DNA from 2 places in the Halomonas sp. Mc5H-6 genome. Region 2 is predicted to be linked to the other one. Evidence: predicted binding sites of a transcription regulator. Region 2 holds the regulator's gene; the other holds the start of a gene.
The links. Region 2 encodes FliA, which starts transcription of late flagellar genes. Its sites were predicted from a motif close to CTAAAGTTNNNNNNNNNNCNGCCGATA; they were not measured.

Region 1: the regulator FliA is predicted to act here: its motif matches at 13,578-13,604, upstream of fliD (flagellar filament capping protein FliD).

Annotation. Positions count from the first base shown of each region.
Region 1 is NZ_JAMXSI010000015.1:43,539-59,683, forward strand. It holds gene ileS (isoleucine--tRNA ligase) at 1-1,566, opposite strand, end outside; gene ribF (bifunctional riboflavin kinase/FAD synthetase) at 1,574-2,611, opposite strand; gene murJ (murein biosynthesis integral membrane protein MurJ) at 2,703-4,280, opposite strand; gene rpsT (30S ribosomal protein S20) at 4,360-4,626, opposite strand; gene NH395_RS16470 (amino acid ABC transporter ATP-binding protein) at 4,890-5,645, opposite strand; gene NH395_RS16475 (amino acid ABC transporter permease) at 5,642-6,310, opposite strand; gene NH395_RS16480 (amino acid ABC transporter substrate-binding protein) at 6,379-7,149, opposite strand; gene NH395_RS16485 (methyl-accepting chemotaxis protein) at 7,287-8,945, opposite strand; gene NH395_RS16490 (hypothetical protein) at 9,121-9,312, opposite strand; gene NH395_RS16495 (hypothetical protein) at 9,339-9,686, opposite strand; gene NH395_RS18400 (flagellin) at 9,789-11,846, opposite strand; gene fliD (flagellar filament capping protein FliD) at 12,092-13,492, opposite strand; gene fliD (flagellar filament capping protein FliD) at 13,703-15,055, opposite strand; gene NH395_RS16520 (UDP-glucose/GDP-mannose dehydrogenase family protein) at 15,260-16,145, opposite strand, start outside.
Region 2 is NZ_JAMXSI010000014.1:29,947-46,091, forward strand. It holds gene uvrA (excinuclease ABC subunit UvrA) at 1-2,405, shown strand, start outside; gene NH395_RS15940 (Crp/Fnr family transcriptional regulator) at 2,556-3,299, shown strand; gene NH395_RS15945 (ribonucleoside-diphosphate reductase) at 3,381-4,163, opposite strand; gene NH395_RS15950 (adenosylcobalamin-dependent ribonucleoside-diphosphate reductase) at 4,222-6,333, opposite strand; gene NH395_RS15955 (hypothetical protein) at 6,528-7,103, shown strand; gene NH395_RS15960 (OmpA family protein) at 7,110-7,790, opposite strand; gene NH395_RS15965 (MotA/TolQ/ExbB proton channel family protein) at 7,796-8,614, opposite strand; gene NH395_RS15970 (RNA polymerase sigma factor FliA) at 8,710-9,411, opposite strand; gene NH395_RS15975 (flagellar protein FlhE) at 9,442-9,849, opposite strand; gene NH395_RS15980 (hypothetical protein) at 9,915-10,472, opposite strand; gene flhF (flagellar biosynthesis protein FlhF) at 10,469-12,640, opposite strand; gene flhA (flagellar biosynthesis protein FlhA) at 12,680-14,761, opposite strand; gene flhB (flagellar biosynthesis protein FlhB) at 14,758-15,924, opposite strand; gene cheZ (protein phosphatase CheZ) at 16,030-16,145, opposite strand, start outside.

The DNA of each region.
Region 1 (16,145 bases), on a different contig from region 2:
GGCACCCAGCAGCTCGGACGGGTCGAGCTTGAACCAGGCGTCGATGCCTTCCTGCTCGACGCGCTTGGCGGCTTCTTCCATCAGTTCAACGGTGCGCGGGTGCAGCTCACCGGTCTGCTTGTGCAGGAAGAACGGAATCGGCACACCCCAGTTACGCTGGCGGGAAATACACCAGTCCGGGCGATTGGCGATCATGCTGTGCAGACGCGCCTGCCCCCAGGCGGGGGTAAACTTGGTCGCTGCAATGCCTTCCAGGGCACGCTCGCGCAGGGTTTTGCCGTCTTTGCCCTGGATATCCATGCCCACAAACCACTGGGCCGTAGCACGGTAGATCACCGGCGTTTTATGCCGCCAGCAGTGCATGTAACTGTGGGTGATCGGGGTGTGGGCCATCAGCGCGTTCACTTCACGCAGCTTGTCGACGATATGCGGATTGGCCTTCCAGATCATCTGGCCGCCGAAGAACGGCAGGTCGTCCGCATAAACGCCGTTGCCCTGCACCGGGTTGAGCATATCGTCAAATTCCATGCCGTGCTCGCGGCAGGTAATGAAGTCATCCATGCCGTAGGACGGCGCGGAGTGGACAATACCCGTGCTGCCGACTTCGGCCTCGACGTAGTCGGCGAGGTACACCGGCGACAGGCGGTCATAGAAAGGGTGACGGAAATTGATCAGATCCAGCGCCGCGCCCTTGGCGGTGGCAATTACCTCACCGCTCACTGCATAGCGTTCCAGGCAGCTTTCGACCAGGTCTTCCACCAGCAGCAGCAGACGCTCGCCGGTATCGACCAGCGCGTAGGTGAACTCGGGGTGGACGTTCAACGCCTGGTTGGCAGGGATGGTCCAGGGGGTCGTCGTCCAGATCACCACGGCAGTGGGCTTGGGCAGCGTGTCTAAACCGAATGCGGCCGCCAGCTTGTCGGCGTCTTCAACGGGGAAGGCAACGTCGATAGCGTCGGACTTCTTGTCGGCATACTCGACTTCCGCCTCAGCCAGCGCCGAGCCGCAGTCAAAGCACCAGTTAACCGGCTTCAGGCCCTTGAACACATAGCCCGCGTCGACCATATCGGCTAGCGCACGAATCTCGCCCGCTTCGTTGGCAAAATCCATCGAACGATAGGGGTGATCCCAGTCGCCCACCACGCCCAGCCGTACGAAATCGGTCAGTTGGGTTTCAATCTGCGCGGCGGCGTATTCACGGCACAGCTCCCGGGCGGTGTCCGGCGCCAGGTGCTTGCCGTGGGTGGTTTCCACCTTGTGCTCGATGGGTAGGCCGTGGCAGTCCCAACCCGGTACATAGGGCGCGTCAAAGCCTGCCAGGTTCTTCGACTTGACGATAATATCTTTAAGAATCTTGTTGACGGCGTGACCGATATGAATGCTGCCGTTGGCGTAGGGAGGGCCATCGTGGAGCACGAACAGCGGCGCCCCAGCGCGGGCTTCGCGCAGGCGCTGGTAGAGGTTCATGTCCTGCCATGTGGACACCCGCCCCGGCTCCTGCTTGGGCAGCATACCGCGCATGGGAAAATCGGTTTCTGGCAAGTTTAGCGTGTGCTTATAATCCATAGTCCGGTCAGCCGTCGTTATCTTCGGCGGAATCGCCCGCCAAGGAGGAATCAGAAGATGCGGTCTCTCGCCCGAGCGGGGCCGAGGCCAGCGGGAATGTTGCGTTTTTGCCAGCAGCGGCGGTCGCAAAATAGCGCCGCGCCTGACGCTGATCGCGCCCAATCTGCGCTTTCAACGCCTCGATATCGTCAAACTTCACCTCGCCCCGCAGCCGCGCGCAAGGCACCACCGTCATGCGCTGGCCATAGAGATCACCTAAGAAATCGAACAGGTGAACCTCCAGGGTCGGCCGTGTGGCGCCCACCGTGGGCCGAAAGCCAACGTTGGCCACGCCCAAATGACGCTCGCCGTTTTCCAGTTCGCCAACAACGGCGTATACACCGCGCAGCGTAAGCGGCTGGGGCAGCATGGGCAGATTGGCAGTGGGCACGCCAATAGTGCGCCCCAACTGCTGGTCGCGCACCACCCGGCCATCCACCGAATAGGGCCGCCCCAGCAGACGGGCGGCGGCGGTAAAATTACCGCTGGCCAGCAAGGTACGTACCCGCGAGCTGGAAACGCGTTCATCGTCTACCGTAAAGGTACGGGTATGCTCAACGCCAAAGCCCTGTTCGCGGCCCACGGCTTCCAGCAGGGTAAAATCACCGCGCCGGTCGCAGCCGAAGCGAAAGTCGTCGCCGACTACCAGGTGCTTTACATTCAGACCGTCAACCAGTACCTGATCGATAAACTCACGGCCGGTGAGGCTGCGTAGCGCATCGTTAAACGGCAGGCACAGCACCTGCTCGGCACCGTGATGACCCAGCAAGCGGACCTTTTCACGCAGCCGTGTCAGCCGGGGCGGCGCCTGGTCACCGGCAAAAAACTCCCGCGGCTGGGGTTCAAACACCACCACGGTCAGCGGGCCGCCCAAGCGCGCGGCGTGCTCGCGGCATTGCTGCAAGATCGCCTGATGGCCGCGATGGACCCCATCGAAATTACCGATGGTCGCTACGCAGCCCCGCGATGACGCCGTTAAATTGTGCAAACCTCGAATGACCCGCATGGCACCTCAGCCGTTGCTAGCCCGCTCACCCGCTCAAGAAGCAGGCAGCAAAGCCACCGATTATAACGAACCTGGCCGCTGTCGTGCAGCGTCAGGCGCGCATTTTCAAATGCCGCACCCGTAACCCCAGCGCACCCAGCCAGGCAAAGTACAGCCCCGCGCCCAGCGCCACCAGCCCCGACACCCAGGCGACCCGCTGCCACAGACTCATGGCAAGCCAGGTTGTCCACTCGGGCGCGGTGGCGTACAGCGCAATGCTCATCAACGCGCAGCCGCCTAAAAGTTGCACCGCAAAGCGCCCCCAGCCGGGCTGAAACACCAGTACGCCTTCCTTACGCAGCAGGTAACCAAGCAGCCCGGCATTTAAAAACGCCGACAGCGACGTGGCCAACGCTAACCCGGCGTGGGCTAGCGACCAAACCAGCATCAGGTTGAAGACCATATTGGCGACCATGGCAAAGATGGCCACCTTCACCGGGGTCTTGGTGTTCTGGCGGGCAAAAAAGCCCGGTGCCAGCACCTTGATCAGCATAAAGGCCACCAGCCCAACGGCGTAGGCGCGCAGGCTCATCGCCGCCATCTGGATATCGGTATCGGTCATCGCGCCGTAATGGAACAGCGTGATCAATAGCGGCTCTGCCAATACCACCAGCGCCAGCGCGGCGGGCAGCCCCAGCAGCAGCACCATGCGGATTGCCCAATCGAGCATGGCGGCAAAGTGCGCGTTTGACTGGTCAGCGTGGCGCTTGGAAAGCGCGGGCAAGATCACCGTGCCAATCGCCACGCCAAACACACCCAGCGGGAGCTCCACCAGCCTATCGGAATAATACAACCACGACACGCTACCCGCGGCCAACAGCGAAGCCAGCACGGTATCCAGCAGCAGGTTGATCTGCGATACCGACACGCCAAACAGCGCCGGCCCCATGAGCTTCAATATTCGCCGGACGCCTTCATGCGCCAGGTTGGGCCACGGGATGGGCATCAACCCCAGGCGCAGCAAAAACGGCACCTGGAACACCAGTTGCGCCACCCCGGCAATCAACACGCCCCAGGCCAGCGCCATCGCGGGCTCTGTCATCAACGGGGTGAGCAACAAGGCCGCCCCAATCAGCGACAGGTTCAGCAGCACTGGAGTAAACGCCGGGACCGCAAAGCGGTTCCAGGTGTTCAGCACACTACCGGCAAAGGCGGTAAGCGAAATCAGCAGCAAATACGGGAAGGTCAAACGCAGCATGTCCGCCGTCATGGCGAGCTTTTCCGGATCGCGGCCAAATCCCGGTGCAAACAGCCAGATCAACCAGGGCGCCCCCAGCATGGCAAGCGCGGTAATCAGCGCCAGAATCGCGGTTAAGCTCCCCGCCACGGCATTGAGCAACTCGCGAATTTCCTGCTTGTCGCGCTGGGTCGAGTACTCGGAAAGTACCGGCACAAAGGCCTGATTGAACGCGCCTTCAGCAAACAGTCGGCGCAGAAAATTAGGGATCTTGAAGGCCACGAAAAACGCATCGGCCCCGTCGCCCGCGCCCAGCAGCGCCGCCACCACCACATCGCGCACCAGCCCCATGACCCGCGACAACATGGTCATGGCACTGACTATCAACCCCGAGCGCATCAATCCACGCCCCCGAGGCTGCTCCTGTCCTTGCTGCTGCGAATTCGCGGTCATCGCCTTCGCTATCCTTCCCTTGGCAATCCACAGACACAAAAAAACCGGCCGCAGCCGGTTTTTTAAGGCGCCTGCCGGCTTACGCCGCCAGTGCTTTAATGCGCTTGTTCAAGCGGCTTTTCAGACGTGCGGCTTTCTTCTTGGAAAGGACGTCTTTATCAGCGATGCGGTCAATGACCGGCTGCGCCACTTTAAACTCTTCCATCGCCTTGCCATGGTCGCCTGTCTTAACCGCTTTGAGTACGCGCTTAATGTAGGTACGGACCATGCTACGTTGGCTAGCTTTCAGGACACGACGGTTCTCGGCCTGGCGGGCGCGCTTGCGAGCTTGCTTGCTGTTCGCCACTGGTATCTCCTTGGAGAATAAGGTTGCCGCTAAAGGGCAACGGATTAACTATGTGTTCGTCGCGAGCCGACACGGCCGATGCGACGCTTCCGTAACAACCAATTGTTTTGGCGGCTAATTTTGTGCAATAAGCCGACCAAAATAGTGTAGCGAGCAGTTCAATTCAGCTGCCCGCTCACGGGTCTTGTCTGAGAGGATGGCATAGTCTATCACGCAGAATGCGGGCTTGCTAGCAGTAGTCACTCGACACGATGGCGAAAGCCTTACGGCGCGGCCTGTCCCATGGGCGCCAAAATCTTGCGCAGAAAGTGACGCGTCCGTTCATCCCTTGGCGCGGTAAAAAGCTCCTCGGGCGGGGCCTGCTCGACAATGCCGCCTTCGTCCATGAAAACAACCCGGTCGGCCACTTCCCGGGCGAACTGCATCTCGTGGGTGACCACGATCATCGTCTGGCGCTCAACCGCCAGTTGCTTCATCAGGCTCAATACTTCCTCGACCCACTGAGGATCAAGCGACGACGTGGGCTCATCGAACAGAATCACGTCAGCGTTAGCCGCCATGGCTCGGCCAATGCCTACGCGCTGCTGCTGGCCGCCTGACAAAGACGCGGGGTAAGCATCTGCCTTATCGGCCAGGCCGATACGCTCCAGTATCTCTCTGGCTCGCGCGTGCGCCTTGGCTTTCGGCAGCTTGTCCACCACGATCATCCCCTCACTGATATTATCCAGCGCGGTCTTATTGGCGAAAAGGCCGTAGTTCTGGAAGACAAAGGCCGTGCGCCGACGCAGCGCCAGAATATCGGCCCGGCTGGCGCGTTGGGTATCAACCTTTAAATCGCCCACCTGTAAACGCCCGGCATCCGGCTTTTCCAGGAAGTTAATACAGCGCAGCAACGTTGACTTGCCCGTTCCGGAAGGGCCGATAATCACGATAATCTCGCCCTGCGCGAGGCTCAAATCAATGTCCTGAAACACGGTATGTGTTGCAAAACGCTTGGTAATACCTTGCAGAGAAATCATCGTTGGTAGGCCTTATTCAGGTAGCTTTCTAACCGGCGTTGCCCCCAGGACAGTATTTCCACGATGACCCAGTAGATCACCGCGACCAGTAAAAATGCCTCTAAGTAGAGAAAGCTGCCCGACGCTTCTTTTTGCGTGGCACCCATCAATTCCGTCACCCCCAGCGTAAAGGCCAGCGAGGTCGCCTTGATCATGTCGATGAAGTAATTCATCAACGTCGGCGTTGCCACGAGGGTTGCCTGGGGCAGAATAATGCGGCGCATCAGCTGTGGCTGGGTCATGCCGATGGAAAGCGCGGCTTCGGTCTGGCTACGGTCAATGCCCACAATTGCCGCGCGAATGGACTCGGCCATATAGGCAGAAAAATGCAGTGTCAGCCCCAACACAGCGGCAGTCACGCCGGTAATAGCGATCAACGAACTAAACAGCTGCGGTAAGCCATAGTAGAAAAGAAACAGTTGAACCAGCAGCGGTGTACCGCGGAAAAATGAGATAAACAGCAACGAAAGCCCATTTAAAAACGGCACCTTCGACACGCGAACCACCGCCAGCAGGCACGCCAGTACCAGCGCAAACAGCATGGCAATCGTCGCCATTTGAAGCGTGAGTGGCAAATAGCGCAGCAGAACCGGCAGCAGCCCCCACATATATTCAAGGTTGAGCATAGCAGCATCGCTTATAAGCAAACGGCCGTGGCAATGCCACGGCCGCGTTACACGGAGTAGACCAGCCGTTACGGCTGAGTGATATCAGTATCAAACCACTTTTCCGATATCTTGCGCAGCTCACCGCTCTCGCGTAGCTCTGCCAGGGCATCGCCAACCCGGTCGCGTTGCGCACGGCCCGCTTCGTCATCACGAAACGGCAACGCATTCTGGATGGTCGAGAAAGGCTGGCCCGCCAGCTCTAAAGGCAGGCCTTTCTCCTTGATGACCTGGGTCGCACTCACGCGATCCATCACAAATGCCTCTACCCGCCCCAAGGCCACATCCTGTTCAATGTTGGACTCATAGGTGCGAATATCGATTTCATCGGCATTGGGCTGCTCACGCAGCAACTGCTCGTAGTTAGATCCCAGGTTCACCGCCACGCTTTTGCCGGATAAATCTTCGACACCTTCAATAGTGTCATTTCCAGCCTTTACCACCACCTGTGCACCGTCATAAACATAGGGTTCCGTGAATACATACTTGGCTTCACGCTCTGGGGTAATGGTGATCTGGTTGGCGATCGTATCGATACGCCCCGACTCCAGCATCCCCGCCAGGCCCGAGAAGCTCGCCGTCACGAACTCGATATCATCACCGGTAATCTCGCCAACGGCGTTCATGACATCCACCTCAAAGCCCTTGAGCTCATCCTGCTCTACAAAGGTAAAGGGAAAATAGCCGCCCGACATGCCGACGCGGAGCGTATCAGCTTGGGCCGTGGCGGCAAATACGCCACTGGCAATGCTCAATGAGAGTGCGGTAAGGGTAATCGTCAGTTTGCGTGTCAGTCGCATGGTGGTGATTCCTGTTGGATAGCTAAAAGCAATAGTGCCATTTTACCCCTCCATCAACTGCTAATAAAAGAATATAAAAGCTGCTTTTTATTCCCCATTGATCTTTTTGATAGCTGAAGGCGTTTTCGGCGGTTCATCTAAAACGCTTCCCACTCAGGTTCGTTTCTTTTCGTGTTGCGTTGGTGCGCCTGTTGAGTGGCAGGCTTGGGTAACGACGGCGACGCGCTGCCTGAGGCATCGCCACTAAGCTTGAAGGCATCCACCAGGCGGGTGAGCCGGTTGGCTTCCTGCTGAAGCGACGCCGCCGAGCTGCTGGTTTGCGACACCAACGTGACGTTCTGCTGCGTGGCGGAATCCATTTGCGTCAGCGCCGTACCCACCTGCTGAATACCGGATTCCTGTTCGCGCACGGCCAGCGAAATCTCGTTCATCAGCCCCGATACCTGGCGGATAGCCTCCACCGTATCCTGAATCCCCTCGCCGCTCCGTACCGCTTGCTCGGCGCCGCTGGCGATACGCTGGCTGATATCCGTGATCATCTCGCGAATCTTGTTGGAGGAATCCGCGCTGCGGCTGGCGAGATTGCGCACTTCGCTGGCCACCACCGCAAACCCACGGCCATGCTCACCCGCACGCGCCGCCTCGACCGAGGCATTGAGCGCCAGAATATTGGTCTGGAAAGCAATCGAATCGATGACTTCCACAATCTCGCCCACCTTGCGGGAACTGGCTTCAAGCTCGCGCATCAATTCAACCGAGTGCTGAACCTCTTTGACGCCTTTCTCGGCTTTTTCAGCCGCCTGGCTGGAAATGGTATCGGCATTACTGGCCGACTCGCTGTTCTGGCGCACGATAGAGGACATCTCTTCCATGCTAGACGCCGTTTCCTGGAGGGCGGATGCCTGCTGCTCGGTTCTGGACGCGAGGTCCTCGCTGCCGGAGGCAATCTCGTTCGATGCCACATTGACATTCCGGGCACCATCGCGCACCGCCTGGAAGCTGACATCCATGCGCGCAATAAAGCCATCGAATTCGCGGGCCAATTCGCCAATTTCGTCGCGCCGCTGGCTATCAATACGTGCCGTAAGGTCCCCCTCGCCTTCAGTAATATCGCGAATCCGCCCGCTGACCTGGCGAAGCGCCCGGGACATCAGGTTCGGCCCCATCAAGGCAATCACCAGTGTGGCCAATAACACCAATGCCGTGAAACCCATCACCCAGCGTTGCTGAACGGCGACTGCCGCCAGTGTTTCTTGTTCCAGCGCCAGGCCACGCGCATCAGCGCTTTCACCGGCAATGTTGTAAAGCTCACGCAAAGAGTTAAAAGCCGCTAACGAGTCTCCCTCCAACTGCGCCTCGGCGGCATCAAGCTCGCCGTCTGCATGCAGGTCGAAAACACGCTGGGACGCCGCCTCCCATGCCGTGAAACGATCCTCGAACGGCTCAAGCCCTTCGCTTACCTGCGGATATGCCTCTAGCAACGTGAGGAAGTCATGCATTCGGTCGTACGCCTGCTCGGCATTTTCGCGGTAATCGTCGTACTGAGCGCTTGCCCCCTCACTGCCCGGCGCTTCACGCAGTACTTCAAGTTCGGCCACCCGTGCCTGGTAGAGGTCGCGGTCCGCATTGAGCACCGCTGAAACGGCCGGGTTAAAGGAGCCACTGAACGCCGTCATGCGTTCACGCATCGACTGGACAAGCAGACTATCGACCACCACGACGCCCAGCAGCGACAGGGCCACCAGGATAAACGCCAGGGTGTATTTCACATTGATCTTATGGAGTTTTTCCAGCATTGCATCAGCCTTTGAGTTGTCATCTTTATTATGGTGATAGCCAACCCTGGCAGAATGTAGCTGTGTCCTGTCTTTCTACTATCGGCTTCGACGCGGTGGGCTTGAGTAGATGGCGTAGAGAAATATTGCATTCAATAAACGTTGTATCCACCTGGGGAAAAGCGCGGCGGCTTTATCAACCTAACATCGCCTGGGTATGCTCGCGTTGTTGCTTCACAGCACTGTCGACAATATCCAGCAGGGCTTGGAAGTCTTCGGGGGATGTTCGGTCCAGGCCGTGGGTTTCGGCACGTTCAATTGTCGCTTGGGTATCGCGAATTAACGATTCGAGTTCCTTCGCGACGCGTTCGTGCTCATCCGGGCTCATGGTTGACTCACTTTTCAGCCACCGTATTAGTGGCCTTGCTGAAGGCGTTGCACGCGGTCGTATAAAGCCTTGGCACTTTGTACCGCAACGGTCTCGTGTTTATCTAGCGCCAGCAAGATATCTTGACGATCGTCCCGGGTCACAGCTTGCAACTCATTTTGGTAGCGGCTTAACAGGTGCTGAAGATTCATTCGGATCATCGTCAACTCCAGCTCGAACTCTATTTTGAGGTTTTCGTTCCGTTTTTTCTCAACAGGTGACTGGCTTGCCGTGATCATAGCTTCCACAGTGTTGTTAATTTGCCCTTCCAAAGCGTTGAGCCTGGGAATTAAATCGTACATCACCTCATGGGCAGAAATGCTTTTATGACTCATTGGGTAAGTTTTACCTCTATACGCTTTATGGCTCATCTTATAGAAAAAACGGGGCCTTGCGGCCCCGTTATGTTCACAGCTATTAACCGCTTAGCTAACCGATTAACCCAGCAGAGAAAGAACGTTCTGCGGGATCTGATTGGCCTGTGCCAGTACCGAGGTACCCGCCTGCTGAAGGATCTGGCTGCGAGTCATGTTAGCCACTTCTACGGCATAGTCGGCATCTTCGATACGCGAACGGGCAGCAGAGAGGTTAGTCTCGGTAGTGCTCAGGTTTTCGATCGCTGATTCCATACGGTTCTGGATCGCACCAAGGTCGGAACGCAAACTGTCAACAGTTGAAAGCGCGTCGTCCACATCACCCAGAGACGAACGCTCAGCTTCTGTTGTCGCCTGAGTAGTAAAGTCACCCTCTGCATCTTTATAGATACGCTGTCCAGAATCGTTAGTCACGTTACCGTTTTCCTGGGCAAAGTAGCTGACGTCAGTTGTAGTCTGGTCAGTAAAGCTACCATCATCAGCACTAAGGCGAACGGTAGCATCCGCAGCACCGAGAGCACTCCCCTCGCCATTACCATCATCCGTAAAGGTACCGAACTCAATAGCAGTCACAGCATTACTTGCGACAGTGAAATCGATTGTTTGTGTATCGGTATTGCCAGCGCTATCTTCAATATTCAGCGTGAGGGTATAGTCGTTATCTGCAGCAGCCTTAAGAACGTCATTGACGCCAGACTCGGAAATAGTCAGACCGGTTGCTGCCACTTCACGGCCGTTACCAGAGTAGGTATCACCTGTTGTAGCTGTGCCAGAAGTATTAGCAGCATCAGTGAAAGTGATAGAACCACTGAAGGCAGAAACAGTGTCTGCTACATCTGCTGCCGTAGCTTGGGTAAGAGCCCCACCATTATCATCAGTAGTAAAATTACCGTCTGAATCAATGTAAAGAGCATTCGCACCATCTGTTACAGCACCTGCATCATCAACTGTAATACTTGTAGTTGTGCCATTAAGAGTGACATCAGCAGTGACAGTATTACCGGCAGTTGCAGTAAGACTAGTTGCTGTATCGGCAGAAGTAACTGCAGCACCTCCCTGATCTGTCAAATCAGTGATAGTCGCACCCGTGGTGTAAGTTGCACCACCGTCGATAGCGATACTGTCACCGCTACGTGCTGCCAGTGAGTCTGACAAGTTATCAATAGTTGCAGCAGGGGGGTTGCCAGAGCCATTCTCTGTCAAGTTTCCTGTGGAATCCAGGTACAAAGCATTGCCGCTTGCAGTAGCAGTTATATTACCATCACTTGCAATAGTAATGTCTGTACTTTCACCGCCAATGGATACCGTGGCAGTTTTAGTTTCACCAAGAGCTGGCTCCATAGCTGATTTTATAGTGTCAGCAGGAGTTTCAGCGTAGGTCTGACCAAACTGGTAAGATCCATCATCTTGTTTGGTATAAGTCGTACCTTCAATGGCGATAGAGTCACCAGAAGCCGCCTTACCAAGCACCTCAAGAGTTGATGCGGAATTATTATCGGTGGACAACACGTACTCATTGGTGGTGCCAACTTGAGTTGCTCCCGCCAAGGTTAAATCATCCTTGATAGCAGCCTCGTTATCAATCTCACCGGCACCGGTAACGTTAAAGCCTTCCATGCCCAGCGTTTTAACATTTATTTCTTTCAGGTCGATGGTAATCGCCTCGCCGTCGTTGGCGCCAACCTGAATTTTCATGCCTTCATCAGACTGCAGCACTTTGGTGCCGTTAAAGCTGGTTTCACCAGAAATACGATCAATCTCACCAAGACGCTGATTAATCTCATTCTGGATGGACTCTAAGTCATTAGAAGAGTTGGTGCCGTTTTCAGCCTGAACCGCCAACTCACGAATACGCTGTAGGTTGTCGTTAACTTGGTTGAGTGCACCTTCAGCAGTTTGCGCAACGGAAATACCGTCATTGGCGTTACGCTGCGCCTGGGCTAGACCTGTAATCTGGCTGCTCATACGGTTAGCGATGGCCTGACCAGCTGCATCATCCTTAGCGCTGTTGATACGCAGGCCAGAACTCAAACGCTCCATGGAGGTTTGCAGATCATTCTGAGATTTGTTCAGGTTCTGCTGGCCGATCATCGATGTGATGTTGGTATTGATCACTGACATGGTGTGATTCTCCTTGCTTGGACACTGGCCTAGAAGGCCCGCTTTTCGGCCACTGTGTGTGCCGTTATTTTAATTAACGGCGCGGCGGGGAGAACCTTTAGGGTTAATGCCAAAAAAATAACAAAATACGCCAGAAAAATGTTAACAAACGTAAACACGGTACTTACTGCCATTTTGAGACGCAAACAGGGCCTTTCGGCCCTGTTGATAAAACTCACGCGGTTGCTGGCTAGCTAGCGAACGGGTTACTTGCGGCCCAACTGATGATCCAGCGCATCAAACTGCTGGGTCAAGTATTCGCTGGTACTGTTCATCTGGGCGATCATGGCATCCAGTTGGCCGAACTGAGCGCGATAACGACTAATAGTCCGCTCGATAGTGCTTTCCATACGCTCATAGCGGTCTTTCAAGCTGTCGATGCGATTTTCCGCGCCGCTGATGGCATTGCCCAGGGTACCGTTTTTGCTCATTAGCTGCTCAAGCGTGGTGCTTAGGCTGCTGGCCAACCCTTGAGAGGCATCATTGCCTTCCACGCCTGTAAAGAAGTCACTGAGAGCATCCGGGCTGTTTTTGGCTAAATCGCTGACAGCGTCGTCATCCATTTCCAGCGTGCCGTCGCGCTGCAGGGTAATACCCAGTAGACTCAACGAGGCTAGCTCACCACCCGCCACGCCACTGGTCAGCACGCTGCGCAGGCGGTTTTCAATGGTGCGCACGGTGCTGTCGCCGACCAGCTCGCCTGCCGTATCCGTACCGGCATCATAGTTGGTTGCGGTGCCTATGGTGCTTTTGACGTCATTGAAGGCTTTAACGAATGCGCCGATGGCCTCGCGCACTTTGAGCGTGTTGCGCTCCACGCTGACGGTACTGCTGGCAGTTTCGCCCGCCCCCAGGTTTAGCTCGCCCAGGTTCAGCGTCACACCTTGAATGGCATCGTCAATACTGTTGCTGGCGCTGGTAATCGCAATGCCGTTAACCGTCAGAGCGGCATCCTGGCCGCTTTGTGCGGTGTCGCTCGTGAAGGGGGGCGTGGTAACGTCTGTGCCATCCGCATTCACAAAACTAAAGCCGGTTACCGAGGCATCCAAGCCCGTCTCGCTGGAGCTAAGGGCAAGGCGGTAGCCTTCCCCATCAAAAATCACGCTAGCGCTGACAACTGCATCTTTGCGAGCATTAATGGCATCACGAATATCTTCCAGGCTGCTGTCCGCGGCTATGTCGATATTAACGCTAGCTGTGTCTGGACCTGCAAAAACCAGCCGCAGTTGGGTGGCGCCACCCATATCGAGAGGAGTGTCGCTATCGGTTACCCGCTGAGAAGCTAACGTGCCACTGGTAGCCAGCGCAGTGACTTCGACGCGGTAGCTACCGGGCAAGGCATCCGCGCTGGTGGTCGCGGAGATTTCATCGCCACGCACATTGGCGGAAAGACTTTGGTAGAGCTTGGGATCATTCAGAGCATCAACCGCATCCTGGAATTTATCCATGGATGACTGGATTTTGCCGTAGGCGGAAATCTTGGCTTCCTGTTGTTCCTGCTGACGGGTGATTGGCGCGAGCTTGCCGCGTTCGGCATCGTTCAACTGATCCAACAAGCCGTTGAGGTCAAGGCCTGAGCCAATACCTAGAGAGGTAATCGTTGCCATACTGGGAGTCCTCAGTAAAAGGCTAAACCTATCCACTGCACTGCGGGCCACTCACGCCACGTCAACGCAAATTTAATAAAAATATTATCGGTCAAAGTGAGCGCAACTTTAGCGCTTTTTTATTGCTTTAGATATTGATGGCGACCTCAGGATGCAAAAAAGCCTGCGCAAGGCAGACTTTTAAACGTAACTCGCTGTATTGACTGCGTGTTAGCGACCTAACTGAGCATCCAGTGAATCAAACTGCTGAGTTAAGTAGTTACTGGTCTGGTTCATCTCGGCGATCATGCCGTCCAACTCGCCAAATTGAGTGCGGTAGCGGTCGATGGTCTGGCCGATGGACTGCTCCATGCTGGTGTAGCGGTCGCCGAGTGATTCGATCCGGCTTTCACTGCCGCTGATTGCGCCGCTTACGGTCCCATTTGAGCTCAGCATCTGCTCCACAGCGGTATTCACTTGACCTGCCAGGCCAGTGTTATCGCCACTGCCCGCGAAGAATTCAGATAGAGCCTGCTGGTCGTTGGCGACGACGTCATTTAGCTGGTCGTTATCCAGCGAGAGCGTGCCGTCAACCTCAAGCGAAATGCCTACTTGGCTGAGCATCGAGAAGCCATCGCCCTCTTGCGCGACACCGCCGCTAAGTACGCTGCGCATACGGGATTCAACGGTGCGAACCGTGCTGTCGCCATTGAGTGGCCCGGCCTCGCCGGTCTCCTGGTTGAAGTTGGTCAGCTCGCCTGTTGACTCTTTCAGCGCGTTATACGAATCGACAAACGATGTGATTGCTTCGCGCACGGCAAGAGTGTCCTGCTCTACCGCAACGGTGCTATCGCCCTCGCTTTGCAGGTTCAGCGTAACGCCTTGAATCGCACCCTCGACCTGATTGGTCGGGCTGGTGATATCGATGCCGTTGACGTTTAAAGCAGCGTCGGTGCCATCCTGCAATGTATTTGCTGTATCAGCAGCGAACGGGGCGGCATCGCTAAACGAGAAGTTACTGATAGATGCATCCGCACCGGTTTCTCGTGAGCTTAGTGCCAACCGATCTTGGGTGCCATCGTTGATGATAGTGGCATTGACCCCCGCGTTTTCATCCGCATTGATGGCATCGCGGATATCTTCCATCGAACTGTCGGCGGCGATGGCAACCGTCGTTTCACTGCCGTCGCCAAAGGCGAACGTAATGTCCTGGGCGGCCGTGGTGAGTGCCGCTTCCGCGTCGTCTACACCCTCGGAGGCCAACGTACCCCGCGTGGCCAAGGTATCCACGGTAATGTTGTAACTGCCGGGCATGGCAGTTTCATCGGCGGCAGCGCCCACTGATTCTCCACTCACATTGGTCGACAGGCTCTCGAAGAGGGAACCGTCAGCAAGTGCACTCGCCGAGTCCTGGAACTCGGAAAGCGCACTCTCCAACTGCCCATAGGCCGATATTTTGGTATTTTCGGTTTCTACTTGTTGCTCAATCGGGACAAGCTTTTCACGTTCAGCGTCTTCAAGCTGATCAAGCAAGCCGTTCAGGTCCAACCCTGACCCTATACCGAGAGAAGAAATAGCACCCATACGCTAACCGCCTTTTTTGAAACGAGTGGAGCAACCGCCTTCATTAGCGCCCATCCACAAACCTTGCTGGGCTGACGTGTTGCCAACGTCAAATATGTTTATTTCATTGCTGATTACTTATTGACTCGGCTTATAAAGTACAACCTTGAACATTCTAGCTAATTTTTAAGTACCAAAATGTAACCAAGCGTATGCGAGTGCACGCTAGCGACCTACCCCCAAGTATGTAAGTCCCGCTTCCTGGGCGGCGCTTGGAGTAAACAGGTTGCGTCCATCCACCACCAGCTTGTCGTTTAACTGGCCGGCCAGCCATTCCAGATCGACGCTGCGAAACGCCTTCCATTCGGTGCAGATCACCAGGGCATCCGCGCCTTTCACTGCCTGGATGCGGTCGCCGGCGAGCAGCAAGTCGTCGCGCTCGCCATAAATCCGGCGACATTCAGCCATGGCTTCAGGGTCGAAGGCCTGCACCTTGGCGCCTGCCTGCCAGAGCGCTTCCATCAGCGTGCGACTGGGCGCTTCACGCATATCGTCGGTATTGGGTTTGAAAGCAAGCCCCCACACGGCGATGGTTTTACCCGCCACATTACCCAGTGATGTTTGCAGTTTGGTGAACAGCGTCTGTTTTTGCTGCAGGTTGACCGTTTCCACCGCACTGAGCAGCGCAGGCGTATAGCCCAACTGGCGGGCGATGCGTTCGAGGGCCTGCACATCCTTGGGAAAGCATGAGCCACCATAACCGCAGCCAGGGTAAATAAAGTGATAGCCAATTCGCGGGTCGCTGCCGATGCCCCGGCGCACGTCTTCAATATCCACGTCGAGACGTTCGGCAAGGTTGGCCATCTCATTCATGAAGCTGATCTTGGTGGCCAGCATGGCGTTGGCGGCGTATTTGGTGAGCTCTGCCGCGCGCACGCTCATGAACATCAATTTTTCGTGGTTACGGTTATAGGGGGCGTAGCATTCGTGCATGCGCTCTTTTACCCGCTCACTTTCAGTCCCGACGATAATTCGTGCGCCGCGGGTAAAGTCCTCAATTGCGGCGCCTTCTTTCATGAATTCAGGGTTGGAACACACATCAAACGGGACA
Region 2 (16,145 bases):
AGCTGATGCTGCTGGCTCCGGTGGTCAAAGGCCGTAAAGGCGAGCATTTGCAGCTGCTGGCAGAGTTGCGCGCTCAGGGGTTTGTGCGTGCGCTGATCGACGGACAGGTGCTGGAGCTCGACGACATTGCCCCGCTGGACAAGCGCAAAAAGCACGATATCAGCGTGGTCGTCGATCGTTTCAAGGTGCGTGATGATCTCGCCCAACGCCTGGCCGAGTCCTTTGAAACCGCGCTGAACCTGGCCGACGGCACCGCCATGATCCACTTCATGGACGGTGGCCATGAGGATATCGCCTTCTCGTCGCGCTTTGCCTGTCCGGTCTGCGGCTATTCGCTGGCGGAGCTCGAGCCGCGCATGTTCTCGTTCAACAACCCGGCGGGTGCCTGCCCCACCTGCGACGGGCTGGGCGTCCAGCAGTATTTCGACCCGGCCAAGCTGATCAGCCACCCGGAGCTGTCGCTTGCCGAAGGCGTGATCAAGGGCTGGGACCGGCGCAATATCTACTATTTCACCCAGCTTCAGGCGTTGGCCAAACACTATCGTTTTGAACTGGAAACGCCCTGGAATGAGCTGGCTCGCCACGAGCAGGACATTATCCTCAACGGAAGCGGCGATGAAACCATCCCGTTTGTCTATGTGGGCGATCGCGGCCGCAAGGTGACCCGCGAACATACGTTCGAAGGCGTGCTGCCCAATATGCAGCGCCGCTACCGGGAAACCGAATCCAACATGGTCCGCGATGACCTGGCCAAGTATATCGCGGTACAGCCCTGCGCGACCTGTAGCGGCTCGCGGCTGCGCAAGGAATCGCGCCACGTCTACGTCGACGACCGCAACATTGCCGATATGGTGCATCTGCCCATTGGCGACGCATGGCGCTACTTTGCCGACTTGCGGCTGCCGGGACGCAAGGGCGAGATCGCCGACAAGATCGTCCATGAAATTCATGCGCGGCTGGAGTTTCTGGTCAACGTCGGGCTCGACTACCTCAACCTGGAACGCAGCGCCGACACCCTCTCCGGCGGCGAGGCCCAGCGCATTCGCCTGGCCAGCCAGATTGGCGCTGGCCTGGTCGGCGTCATGTACATTCTCGACGAACCTTCCATCGGGCTGCATCAGCGCGACAACGACCGGCTGCTGAAAACCCTGGAGCGGCTGCGCGACCTGGGCAACACCGTGATCGTGGTCGAGCACGATGAAGATGCCATTCGCGCCGCCGACCACGTGCTGGATATCGGGCCCGGGGCTGGCGTCCACGGCGGCGAAATTGTCGCCCAGGGCACCCCGCAAGACGTCATGGACAATCCCGAGTCGCTGACCGGCCAGTACCTTTCCGGCACGCGGGAAATCGCCGTGCCGCCCTACCGCATTCCCGGCAATCCGGAAAAGCAGCTCATCGTCCGCGGCGCCACCGGCAATAACCTTCAGGACGTGTCGCTCTCGCTGCCGCTGGGGCTGTTTGTCGCCATTACGGGTGTGTCCGGCTCGGGTAAATCGACGTTGATCAACGGCACCCTGATGCCCATCGCCGCCCGGGAGTTGAATCGCGCGACCTCGCTCACCCCCGCGCCTTATCAAAAAATCGAAGGGCTCGATCAGCTGGATAAAGTGATTGATATCGACCAAAGCCCGATTGGCCGCACACCGCGTTCCAACCCGGCCACCTATACCGGCATTTTCACGCCCATCCGCGAACTGTTCGCGGGCACCCAGGAAGCCCGCTCGCGGGGCTACAAGCCCGGCCGGTTCAGCTTCAACGTCAAGGGCGGGCGCTGCGAAGCCTGTCAGGGCGAGGGCATGATCAAGGTCGAGATGCACTTTCTGCCGGATATCTATGTGCCCTGCGACGTGTGCAAGGGCAAGCGCTATAACCGTGAAACCCTGGATATCCATTACAAGGGCAAGACCATCCACGAAGTGCTGGCCATGACGGTGGAAGATGCCCTGGAGTTCTTCAGCCCGGTACCGGCCATTGCCCGCCGCCTGCAAACCCTGCTCGACGTGGGCCTGTCCTATATTCGCCTGGGGCAAAGTGCCACCACGCTGTCGGGCGGCGAAGCCCAGCGGATCAAGCTCGCCCGGGAACTGGCCAAGCGCGATACCGGCAAGACGCTGTATATCCTGGATGAGCCAACCACCGGTTTGCACTTTGAAGATATTCGCCAGCTACTGACGGTGCTCCACCGCCTGCGCGATCACGGCAACACCATCGTGGTGATCGAGCACAACCTGGATGTGATCAAGACCGCTGACTGGATTATCGACCTGGGTCCCGAAGGCGGCTCCGGGGGCGGTCGGATCATCGCTGAAGGCACACCTGAGCAGGTCGCCAAACAGGCGACATCGCATACCGGACGCTTCCTGGCACCGTTACTGGCGCGGCAACAACGCGCGTCTGCCTGATGATCCATCATGGCGGGACTTGCGTGAGTCGCCGCCACGCTGCGAAACTCATGTAATACATGGCGTTAAGCATTTTTTATCGGCGTCGTTTATAGTAGCGATTGGTTGAGTCATTGATTTTAAGCGAACATCGTTCAGGGGTGGTTAATCGTGGGCCAGGAAAAAAGCTGCATCATTAAGCATTTCAGCCACTACTGCTCGCTTGATGAAGACGAAAGACAACTGCTCATCTCGCTGGAGGATAGCCCCACCGATATTAAAGCAGGCACACTACTCTGGGAGATAGGCGACCCGGCCAATGAGTTCTGTACGCTGAAAAGCGGCTGGGCTTACTCGTATCGCCACCTGGAAAACGGCGACCGCCAGATACTCGAAGTCTTTTTGCCCGGCGATATCATCGGCCTGCGTGAGTTTGCTTTTAACCAGCGTCTCGAGAACGTGCGCATGATCAACGATGGGGTTATCTGCCACTTCCCCCATCGCCGCATGCTCGAACTATTTCGCCAGTCGCTGCCGCTGACCTCGATCATGTTTGCCATCGGCAGCCGTCAGCAGGCGCTGCTCACCGAACGGCTAGTGAACATTGCCCGGCGCAGCGCCCGCCAGAAAATGGCCCATTTTCTTCATGAAATGTATTTACGTCTTCGTCAGACCAATGACGATATCAGCGGCCAGTTCCGCCTGCCGCTTTCCCAGGAGCAGTTGGCCGATATTCTGGGTCTAAGCCCGGTTCACGTCAGCCGGACATTCAGCGCGCTAAGCGAGGACGGCCTGGTTTTCCGCGACCGTCATAACGTCACCATTCCGGACCTGGACGCCCTCTCCGTGGAAGGCGAGTTTGACGACGCCTACCTGACCGATAACGTGCGGCCGCTGTTTGACGCTGCTGGCTAGCACGCCCCCCGCCAATACATCAATGGAAAAGGGCGCGAGCCGTATAAGCGCGCGCCCTTTTCCGTACGGCGATGACTTACATTAGCCGCACTTCGACCAGCCGCACCCTGCGTAGCAGGTGGGGCAGCCATCCATCATGATCAGCTCTCCGCGGCATTCAGGGCAGTGGCCGACGACCGCCGGGCCGTTGCTCGGGGCATTAGAGGTGGCGGCATCTTGCCCGATGGGCTCGACCGCGCCGTTTTCTGCCTCAGCGGGCATGTCGTCGGCGGGGGGCTGCCAGGCGTGGCCGTGCTGCATGCGATGCGCGTAGCGCTCCACCAGGCTTTCCACCGGCACCTGGTTGCCGTCCTGATCCAGAAAGCCGCGACGGTACAGAATCTGCTGGATCGACCAGGCAATGGCGGCCACTTCGGAATCATGGAACATGGGTTTGTTCCAGCGGTTCATGCCACAACGCACCAGGCCCTTGTCCCAGGCCACTTTGCGCAAGTCGGCCACTGCCTGGGTGACGTAACCGCCGCGGGCCGCCAGTGACAGGCTACGCATGGTCGCCGTAATCCACTGGTGTTCGCTGGAAAGCTGTCCGGAAGGGAAGAAAAACTCCACCGGGCGCTCGATGACCACGCGCTTGCCGCCGACCACGCCTTCCACCGGCATGAAGGACACCAGTAGATAAACCTTTTTGCGGCCTTCGGCGCCGACATAGGAAATCTTTTCCGAGACGGCTTCCAGTGTGCCTTCCGGACGCGACGGAATGCGCACCGTCAGCGGGTCTTCCTCGGGCAGGGTCGGGCTTGGCGCTTCAGGCGCCTGCTGCTTGATACGGTAACCGACGATTTTCGAGGTGATTTCAACAGTCATAACGTTCTCCACTTGGCAAAGGGTTGCAGGGTTGTGCGTGATGGGGCGTGGCCCGGCATCACCATTTGCCGTAGGTGCCTTCTTTCAGACCATCAAACAGGTTGGCGGCGTTGTGCTCTTCACCGTCGTAGATCACTTTTTCATCGCCGGTCAGTTCGAGGGTTTCACCGTTCTCCAGCTCAAACACATAGGTGGTGTTTTTCAGGTCGTCTTCGCGCACCAGAACGCCCTGGAAGGCTTCCGGATTGAAGCGGAAGGTCGTGCAGCCCTTGAGACGGCTTTCGTAGGCTTGCAAATAAAGGTCCTGGAACTTCTCGAACGCAAACTCGGTAGGCACATTGACCGTCTTGGAAATCGCCGAGTCGATCCATTGCTGGGCCGCCGCCTGAACCGCCACGTGCTGCTCGGGCGTCACCGCATCGGCGGTGATGAAGTAGTCAGGCAGGTCGCTGTCCACCGCATCAGCGGCAATAAAGTGGCGATAGGCTGCCAGTTCGAAGGACACGACCTCGACCTGCTCCTTGGTCTTCTTGCCCGACTGGATGATATTGCGGAAATAACGGTGCGAGAACGACGGCTCGATGCCGTTGGACGCGTTGTTGCCCATGGACAGCGAAATCGTGCCGGTCGGCGCGATGGAACTGTGGTGGGTAAAGCGTGCGCCGTGTTCGGCAAGTTGCGCCACGAGCTCGGGTTCAAGCTCGGCCACCTTGTTCATGTACTGGCTGTAACGGGCATGAAGAATACGCCCGGGCACCTTGTCGCCCACCTCATAGCCGTCCTTGGCCAGCTGGGGACGCTCGCGCATCATCTTCGGCGTGATCACGTGCTCTTCGGCGAGCACCGGGGCCATGCCTTTTTCCTGGGACAGCTCCAACGCCTGCTTCCAGCCTTCAATGGCCAGGTGACGGCTGACTTCTTCGGTAAAGGCCAGCGACGCCTGGGAGCCGTAAGGAATCTTGAGCATGGTCAGCGTCGAGCCCAGGCCCAGAAACCCCATGCCATGGCGGCGCTTGGCTTCGATTTCGCGCTGCTGCTGGGGCAGCGGCAAGCCGGCAATCTCGACCACGTTATCCAGCATGCGGGTGAAGATCGCCACTACTTTACGGTAGCGGTCCCAGTCAAAGCGCGGCTGGTCGCTGAACGGCTCAATGACGAACTGGGTCAGGTTGACCGAGCCCAGCAGGCAAGCGCCTTCCGGCGGCAGCGGCTGCTCACCGCAGGGATTGGTGGCGCGGATATCTTCGCAGAACCAGTTGTTGTTCATGCGGTTCACCTGATCAATCAAAATGAACCCGGGCTCGGCGTAATCGTAGGTCGAGGCCATGATGGTGTCCCACAGCTCCCGCGCCTTGATCACCTCGACAATCCGGCAGGCCACGCGGCCTTCATCGTCGACCGTATAGCCTTCCTCGACCACCGGCCAGTCGCGATAGATGATGTCCTCGTCGCTGACGTCGTCTTTCTCGCCGGGGTGGAGCGGGAAAGCCAGCGGCCAGTCGGCGTTATGCTTGACGGCCTCCATGAACTCGTCGGTAATCAGCAGGCTAAGGTTGAACTGACGCAGGCGCCCGGCTTCGCGCTTGGCCTGGATAAACTCACGCACGTCCGGATGGCCGACATCGAAGGTGCCCATCTGCGCGCCGCGACGGCCACCGGCAGAGGCCACGGTGAAACACATCTTGTCGTAGATATCCATGAACGCCAGCGGGCCATTGGTGCCTGCGCCCGCGCCGAACACAAAGGCCCCTTTATGGCGCAACGTGGAAAAGTCGTAGCCGATACCGGCGCCGGACTTGAGGGTCATTCCGGCGTCTACCACGGAGTCCAGGATATCGCGCATCGAATCGCGAATGGTGCGCGACACCGTGCAGTTAATCAGGCTCACCGCGGGCTTATAGGCGTCAGCCCCTGCGTTGGAGAGAATCCGCCCGGCAGGCACCGCGCCATTTTCCAACGCCCAGCGGAACTTCGGCAGCCACTCTTGCGCCTTGTCACCTTCTACATCCGCCAAGGCTTTCGCCACCCGCTCGAAGGTCGCGCCCAGGTCCTGATCCACCGGCTGGCTATGGCGATCCTTAAGACGATATTTGGCATCCCAAATTTCCCGCGACGGTTCCTGAAGCGGGACATCGTTAGAGGTGTTCATAGCCTGGGTAGCAGTACTCATGTCGCGAAACTCCTTAGCGGCGTTGAAAATAGCGCTTGGTCAAAGCGATTATACGAGGCAACCGGGTGAAGTATAGTCTTGACTTTGCACTATATCGGCTGCTTTTTCATATTTTTTCTACCATATATAGAAAAATCAGCGCCTTAGTCTTTTGTCACCGTGCATCAGACGATAGGCTAAGGGTTTTCCAGATGATGGGCCTGTTCATGCCGTTGATATCGCGTTTTCATTCCGCACTTGCTTACCCTGCGCTTGGCGCTGCGTTGGTGTTATCGCTGCCATCGGCGCATGCCGTGTCGTTTAACGTCGAAGACGACCAAACCCACGACCATTGGCAGTCGATGGCATTGACCCTCGGTAACGAGCGTCATTTTCGTGCCGTGGAAGCGCACAGCTACTCGGATGCCACCTTGAGCGTCAATGCCACCCAGGGCGTGTGCGACTTACCCTGGCTGGAGATGCGTGTCGAACTGGAAGCCGCTCAGGGCGAAAGCCGAGCGGTTAATCAGGTGCCTGCGCGGCTACGCGTCGATGAACGCGAGCGCATTCACAGCGTCGCCGAATTTATCACCGAGCGGGGCAATAACGGCTTTTATGCCCACTTTTATCTCAACGATATCGATCAATTGATCGCCGACATGAGCGTCGGCGAGCAGGTCTTTCTGGGCTTTGACCAGGGGGATGAAGACCCCTGGTACATGATATTCAGCCTGGAGGGCGCGGGAGAGGCGCTGGCAAGGATGCAGCGCCTATGCCGGGATGCGTTTTAGCGGGGGTTAATCCTGGGTTGGCGGCTGCCTGAGCACCAGCTCGACGCGACGGTTGGCCGCCCGCCCCTGCGCCGTGGCATTACTGGCTATGGGCTGGGTATCGGCATAGCCAACGGCGCGCATGCGATCAACCTCGAGCCCCTGGCTATCCAGATGGCGGACCACGGCGATCGCCCGTGCCGACGATAGCTCCCAGTTGGAAGGAAAGCGAGAGGTCGAGATGGGCACATTATCGGTATGGCCTTCGACGGACACCTGCCCATCAAAGGCGCTGAGCACTTCGACAAGACTGTCGACGAGGTCACGGCCCTGCCCGGTGAGTTGCGCCCGGCCGCTGTCGAACAACAGGTTGTCGTTGATGCGCAGCGTCACCCCTTCCTGCCCCTGGGAGACGTCCACTCCCGGAATGCTGATACCGTCAAAGCGCGGCTGCAGGCCGCTGTGACGGGGCTCGATACCGGTCGCCAGTGATGCCAGAGGCAGGTCGGCGATCGCGCCGGGGGACGCTTCATCGACGCTGGCTTGCGAGCCAGCGTCGTTACCGCCGGGTGGCGCCAGCGAGAGCAGCAAGACAAACAAGGTCAGCAACAGCGTCAATACATCCAGATAGCTGGTCATCCAGCCATCGTCGCCACTGTCCTTGGGCAGTGGCGCTTCCAATGTATGGCGGGTATCCCGGTCTAGCATCCCGACTACCCCTTGGCGGGGGCGCTATTCGAGGCGCGCGGCTTTTTGACCTCCGGCTCGCGGATTTCGTCGTGGTAGTTGGCGACGAAGGAGTTGAGCGTTTCTTCTATAAAGGAAGGTAGCCGCCGCTTGGTAATCAGGGAGATCCCCTCCAGCACCATGTTCATGGTGATCAAGCGCTCCTCGGTGCGCCGCTCGAGCTTCACCGCAATAGGCTTGAACACCAGATTGGCCAGCAGGATACCGTAGAAGGTGGTCAGCAAGGCCACCGCCATGCGCGGGCCGATCACATCGAGATTGCCAGAGTCCATGACTTCCAGCATGTTGACCAGCCCCACCAGGGTGCCAATCATGCCGAAAGCGGGCGCATAAGTGGCCATGGTGCGGAATATCTGGGCTTCCGCATGCTCACGCGCCTTCAGCCGCGCAATACGCCAGCGCAACATATCGAAGATTTCGTCTTCTTTGGTGTTGGCGATCACCAGTTGAATGCCGGTCCGCAAAAACGGATTACGGGTGTTTTCGAGCTCTCGTTCAACAGCGCGGACATCGCCCTTGAACCACAGCCGGGACATGGCCACCAACTCGTTGATATCATCACGCACGTAGGTGTTTTCGCGCCGGAAGACCAGCCCGACCAGACGCACCACCCGCAGCACTTCCTTGAGGGGATAGCTGATAAAGGTAGCGGCAAGTGTGCCCGTGACCACGATGGCGAGCCCGGGCAGGTTGAGGAAGCTATCCGGCGATTCGGCGGTGAAAAACAGGACGCTTACCAGCAACAGGATGCTGGCGAAAATACCGATCAGCGTCGATGGGTTCATGTCGTGCTCCTTAAAGCAATATAACGGGGCTTATCAGCACCGAGCGCTAAAACGTCAGCCAATCGCCGTTGCCCTGGCAGTGACGTCAAAAGACCCTAAACCGAGTCGTTTAACTTGGCGCGCAGACGGCTGACTGCCTGACTATGCAACTGGGAAACGCGTGACTCCGTGACGCCGAGAACAGCGCCCACTTCTTTCAGGTTGAGCTCTTCCTGGTAATACAGCGCCATGAGCAACTTTTCACGCTCGGGCAGGGCCTCAATGGCCGCCACCAGGGTTTCCCGCTGCTGGGCATCGAGCAAGTGGTCAAACGGCGAACTCACGGTTTCGCGATTATGCGGTTCGCTGCCATCCGCCACCAGCTCTTCAAAGGGCAGCAACTGCCCGCTATTGGTATCGTGCAATAGCTGCTGATAGTCGCCCAGCGGCATCTCCATGGCGTCAGCGATTTCCGTTTCTTCGGGGGGACGCCCAAGCGACTGCTCCAAACGCCTGACGGTTTCATCAACGGCCCGCGCCGAACGACGGACGCTGCGAGGCAGCCAATCACGGGTACGCAATTCGTCCACCATCGCCCCGCGTATGCGCTGACTGGCAAACGTCGCAAAGGTGGCCCCCTGAGTGGCATCGAAACGTCCCAGAGCTTCCAGTAGCCCCATCATGCCTGCCTGGATTAAGTCATCCAGCTCTATGCTGGCCGGCAACCTGACCTGAAGCGTCAAGGCCTGACGTCTCACCAGTGGCATATACTCCGTCATCAGCTCACTTTGTTTGATCCTGCCTTGTGCTGTGTACATCCTATTGCCTCGCGGCTAAACCACCTGTGCTCACTGGTAATTCACTATCATCTGCAACCCTTTAACGCTAACGGGACGCTGCCCTGGGTTTAGCGCAAATTGAAAATGCAGGGGCGTTGTCGCACTTATGCCTGATAAAGCACGGGTCTCCCCACGCATGCCCGATAATGACACACAGCGCTCGGGGTGGCATAACCATGCCTGTAGCGCTGCCCCGGGCGCGTGTTGGTACTGCCACTGGACTCGCTCGATGACCGCCGCTGGCGTGGTAGCGCCCGCTGGAGGACGAACCGGTTCACTGCGACTGGCGCGGTCGCTCATGGTCACCATGAGCCCCGGCACATGTGTCACCCAGCTGCTGGACGCTCCCTGAGCAAACGAACCGAGTCCCAAGGCTAGTACCAAAATGCTAATCGCATGACGCCAATAGCCTAGCATGCATCGTTCCTTCTCATGAGCGGATTAACCCCGATTATTAGACGCTTTACCGGCGTTAGCTGCCATTAGCGGGCCAGCAATAGCAATTCAGTGTCAAGATAGTGGCCGGCCGCTTGCTGCAGGTTGGCCAATAGGCCTTGCCTGGGCAGGTGAGGCTCGTGCAGTGCCAACAAGCGTTGCGGGCCGTTATGCTGCCGCAGCTGTTTCAATAGCTGGTACATACGCCCAAATGCATCGGCATCGCTGCTGACCCACAACGCCCAGCGACGATGTTGCTGACTGAGCGTCGCCAGTTCTGGCTCATCCGGCATCACGATCCGAATATCCCAGTCGGCCGGATCCCCGGCCCAGGCTCGCCCTAGCGCGGCCCACTGGCCCAGGCGCGCGCTGACCTTGCGCACCTCTACCGGCCCATCACCTGATAGCCCGGTGACCATTAACGGCGTTTTAGGCTTAGGCGGTGTGACAGGCGGCTCCATGGCCGCCGCGCTGGGCACCACGGGTGAGCGGTAGGCCATCGGCCCGGATGATTCCGTTGCCTCGGGAGGCGCTTCATCGCCCCGCTGCTGACGCTGCAGATCCGCCCACTTGCGCAGCCCAGAAGCTTGGTCTTGTGCGCTCATGCTAGGCCCTCACGATTAACACCGCCCAGTTGGCGGATCGCATCACGGGCCATAAAGGCGTATACCAGCGCATCCAGCAATGCCGTATCCCGCCGACGGCGACGGCTGCTTAGCAGGTTCAGCACATCACCGTGCAATGCACCGGCGGCCTCGTCCTCGGCGCAATCAAGGTGCCCGGCAATGGCGGCAATGCCACTGGCCATCAACAGGCGCACTTCAGGGCTTACGTCGCCACTATCGGCGTCTTTGAGCTGCTGCCAGGCACGCCGTGTCAGCGCCGCAAGGCTTTCACTCTGCAGTTGGGTCACCAGCAGGCTCAGCACCTCATTGCCCAATCGCGCGGGGGTGAGCCAGTAACGGCGGGTGACCACTTTGGCGCTTTCGGGGTCACGGACTTCGCCATACCACGCCAGCAGCGCCCGCCCCTCTTTGTCGGTAACTTCGGCATAGGCCGTCCACAGCGCCATCGGCTGGCCACGGAAGCGCACATTGACGCGGTGATTGAGCGTACTCTCGGCAAACAGCTGGCGCAGCGCATAGCGTTCACCGTGCAAGTTTACCCTGAGTGCCGGGGGTGCCAAGCTGACCCAGGTCAGGTATTGGCGCTCTAACCAGGTCAACGCCTCGCTATCGGGTAATGACGGCAGCAGGTGCACGGCGACGCCATCGCGCTCGCTAAAGGTGGTCATGCGCGGTTGCCAGCCAGCGGGCTGGCGGTGCTGAAGCCAGGGTAGCGCCATCCAGGCGCCCTCGGCATCCAGTCCTATATCCGGCATCGCCCAATCGCAGCCGCGTTCATTGCGGCGGGGCGACCAGGCCATGCCCAGCATGTGTTGGGGCGGTGGGTACCCTTCCAGAAGCTCGTCCAGACGCTGATCCTGCAACACGCTGGGCAGGTTAGCGATATCCCAGACGCCTTCGAGACGCTCAAAGCCCACCATGCGCTCGCGCAGACGCGCAAACAGCGACGACAGACGGCGCCCCTGGCCCAGCACATCCCGTGACCAGCGGGGCATGCTGAGCGGTGCGGCGGATGGAGATCCACTGCCTGACCCGGCCGCGTCGGTATTCAGCGCCTGATCGACCAGGGTAGCCGGGTCCGCCACCGCCATATCTTCGGGGACCTGCTGACCATAGGAACCAAACAGCACGCGCATGCCATGGCGCATGACAATATCCAGGATAGGGGCCAAACGTCCCGCTTCGTCCTGCTTGGTGATGATGCAGTCATCCAGTTCAGCACCTGCCGCACGGGCAGCCTGGCGATAGCGCATCACCACTTCTTCCAACGTTTCCGGTTGGCTGGCGGCATTCAGCAGCAGTACCAACCTGACGTTGGAGCGACCACCCTGCAAGTGAGCGATCTGCTCGATGACCCGCTGGTCGCGCTGGCTCATGCCCACGGTATCGATGATGACCCACTGTTTGCCCTGCAGACGATTCAGCAGGTCGTCGATGGGTTGCTCCGCATCCAGCGCGTACATCGGGATATCCAGCAGGCGCGCGTAGATGCGCAGTTGCTCATGAGCGCCGATACGGAAGCTGTCGGTGGTCACCAGGGCGACGGGACGGGTCCCATGGCGCATGACAAAGCGAGCCGCGAGCTTGGCGGTAGTGGTCGTCTTGCCAACCCCGGTGGGCCCAACCAGGGCGACAATGCCCGTTTGATCGAAAAATTCGGGCTCATCCTGGAGCACGGCCAGTCGTGCCATCAGGCGCTCACGCAACCAAGGCAGTGCCTGCTCGCTGTCCGCACTTTGCGCCGACAGGAAGCCCGGCAGGTCCATCAGGATGTCGTCGGCAAGCTCGCGGCTGAAACCAACACCGCAAAGCAGCTGTCGCCAACGCTCTGTCCCGCTGGCGGTCGAGGCAGTGGGTGTTGTGCTACGGTCGGTGTGTTGGGAAGCAAGCAGCGAGCGCATATCCTGCATTTCGCGCAGTAAGCGCTCACTCATCGACTCCAGCGGATCCTTCGGCGCAGCCGGTGGCTCGTTGGCGGGAGGGGGCGAAGGCTCGAAATGATCAACGGCTTCGTCGGCCATGGCGAGAATTTCAACGCCGCCCTCAGTGCGCCGGTTCGCGACAATCAACGCGTCGTCACCCAGCGCTTCACGCACCTGGCGCATCACATCGCGACTGTTGGCGCCCACGAAACGTCTAACACTCATGTATTACCCCTGGCCGTGAGTCAAATAGTGACGCTGGCATCAGCGGCCCCCTACCACAGTGGTTACCCGCAGCGTGCGGTCATCGGGTATCTCAGCCTGGGACAGGACGGCCATATGGCGCAAGCGACGGCGCAAGAACCGCGACAACACCGCACGCAGGGAATGCTGAACCACCAGTACCGGCGGCTCGCCACTGCTTTCGTGGCGCTCCAGTGCCTGCTGGGCCTGGGTCATTAGCGTTTCGGCAAGCCCCGGCTCCATCGCCCCGTTGCCGTTCATCGCCTGCACCAGCACCTGCTCTAGCTGAGCATCCAGCCCCATCACGTTCAAGGTATCCTGACCGGCAAACCACTGCTGGGTAATCGCCCGGCCCAGGGCCACACGAACCAGAGCCGTCAGCTCGTTGGCGTCCTGCTGCTGGCTGGCGTACTCAGCCAGGGTATCAAGGATGGTGCGCATGTCGCGAATCGACACGTCTTCATCCAGCAGGTTCTGCAGGATACGCTGCAGCACCGTGAGCGAAATGGCCTTGGGTACGACTTCTTCCACCAGCGACTTCTGCTCGCTGCCCAGCTTGTCCAGCAGTTTCTGAACTTCCTGGCGGCCGAGCATTTCCGGCGAGTGGCGGTGCAATAGGTGATTGAGATGCGTCGCGATCACTGTGCTGGCGTCGACGACCGTGTAGCCGTAGACCTGGGCATGCTCTCGCTGGCTGGACTCAATCCACACCGCGGGCAAGCCAAAGGCAGGATCTTCGGTTGGCGTGCCTTGCAGTTCCCCGGACACCTGACCCGGGTTAATCGCCAGCCACTTGCCCGGATAGGCCTCGGCACGGCCAATTTCGGCGCCTTTCATTGACAGCACATAAGCGTTTGGCGACAGCTCCAGGTTGTCGCGTATATGCACTACCGGCGGCAGAAAGCCGACCTCCTGGGCAAACTTTTTACGAACGCTTTTAATCCGCGCCAACAACTCGCCTTTTTGTCGTGAATCGACTAGTGGAATCAGACGATGACCGACTTCCAGGCCGAGCGTATCGACCAGTTGGACATCTTCCCAGCTGGCCTCAGGCGCCTCCTGGGTCGGCGGTGGTGCGGCGGAGATTTCCTCCTTGACCAGCGCCTGCTCCTGGCGGCGCATGATGAACCAGGCCAGCCCGGCAAGCAGCAGGGTAAACAGCAGGAAAACCATGTTGGGCATGCCCGGCACAATACCTAGCAGGCCCATGACCATCGCTGCCAGGATCATCACCTGGGGGTTGATGAACAACTGGCTGATCATCTGCTGACCAACATCCTGGTCGGTATTGACCCGCGATACCGTCACACCGGCGGCCGTCGAAATAACCAGGGCGGGAATTTGCGCCACCAGGCCATCCCCGATGGCCAGCAACATATAGCTGCGACCGGCATCGCCGAAGCTCATATCGTGCTGCAGCATGCCAATCATCAGGCCGCCAATGATGTTAACGACCATGATCACCAGGCCCGCGACGGCATCGCCACGTACGAACTTGCTGGCACCATCCATCGACCCGTAAAAGTCGGCTTCCTGGGCGATTTCCGCACGCCGGTTCTTGGCGTCTTCCTCGCCAATCAGCCCTGCATTGAGGTCAGCATCGATTGCCATCTGCTTGCCAGGCATGGCGTCCAGCGTGAAGCGAGCACCCACTTCGGCGATACGCCCTGCACCTTTGGTGATAACCATGAAGTTGATGATCACCAGAATCAAAAAGACCACCAAACCCACGGCAAAATTACCACCGACCAGAAACGCCCCAAAAGCCTCGATCACCTTGCCGGCAGCGGCACCGCCCTGGTGCCCTTCCATCAGCACCACGCGGGTTGACGCCACGTTCAACGACAAACGCAGCAGCGTCGTAAACAGCAGCACGGCGGGGAAGGCGGCAAAGTCGAGGGGTTTTTGGGCGAACATGCTGACCATCAGCACCATGACGGCCATGGCGATATTGAAGGTAAACAGCAAATCCAGCGCAAACGGCGGCATGGGCACGATCATCATGCCCAGAATCATCAGGATCAGCAGTGGCCCGGCGAGCAACTGGACTTTTACGTCGCTCACCCAGTCACGCCGACTCATTAGTTGGGTAAAGCCTTTCATGTTTGGGCCTCATCGCCACCGGCGCCACGCCCGGGGGTTTCCATTTCCGGGGGCACCGGCAGATTATCGGGGGTAGGCGGCACTTCGCCTCCTTGTTGCGCTACATTTTTCAAGCGATATGCCCAGGCCATGACCTCGGCCACGGCCGTATATAGATTCGCCGGTATTTCGGCGTCCAGATCGACGTGATGATACAGCGCCCGCGCCAGCGGTGCTGCTTCTAACCGTGGCACTTCCGCTTCATTGGCAATTTCACGGATGCGTTCGGCCACCGCATCAGTGCCTTTAGCCACCAGGCGTGGCGCCCCCATCTGCCCCTCTTGATACGACAGCGCCACTGCGTAGTGGGTCGGGTTGGTAATGATGACGTCCGCCTCCGGCACCTTGCTCATCATACGGCCGCGCGCCATGGCCTGCTGCTGCTGGCGAATCCGGGCCTTCACCTGAGGGTCGCCTTCTGATTCCTTGTGCTCGCGCTTGACTTCTTCCTGGCTCATGCGCAATTTCTTGGCATTACTCCACAGCTGGAAGGGCACATCAATCAAAATCACCACGATCAACGCCAGGATCATCAATCCCGCTGCCTGGGCCGCCATGGTCAAGGCGCTGGCCAACGCTTGCTGAATAGGCTGGTTCATCAGTGACATGAACTTGCCCATATTAAGGTATAAAAATGCCGCACCTACGCTACCGACCAGCAGTGTCTTGGCAATCGCCTTGGCCAGCTCGATCAATGCTTGGGTAGCGAAGATGCGCTTCATCCCGGATAGCGGATTCAGCTTGGACAGTTTCGGCTGCATCGACTTTCCTGAAATCAAAAAACCGCCCAGCAGCGCAGGTGACACCAGCGCGATCAATGTCAGCAGTAAAAACAGCGGCATCATTGCAAACAGAGTGCGCCTGCCGAGATCGATGGCATGGGTCACCATCGGCATACCTTCCATGGCGTGGCGGCGCTCGAATAGAAAAGCCTGCTCCATCACCATGCCAAGCTGATTGTAGAGCATTTGTCCCATGGTCCAGAGGCCAATCACCCCGCCCAAGAGCACCAGAAAGGTGGTCAGCTCCCGCGAGCGGGGCACCTGCCCTTCTTCACGCGCCTTTTCCAGCCGTCGGGGCGTGGCCTCTTCGGTCTTTTCCTGGTCGCTGTCGTCTTCTGCCATGCGGTCATCCGGCCAGGTAATGTATCGCGGCTAAACACGAAAAGCCGCCCCTAAGGACGGCTGAGCGAAACGTCGTGTAACCCGAGCAAGGGTTCAAACCGTGCGCTAGAAGCCCAATTCGTCCAATAGATCGTCGACCTGATCTTGCCCGGTCACGATATCAGGTGCATTGTCCTTCACTTGAGGCCCATTCAAAAGCTCTTCGTTACGCCGTGCATTCT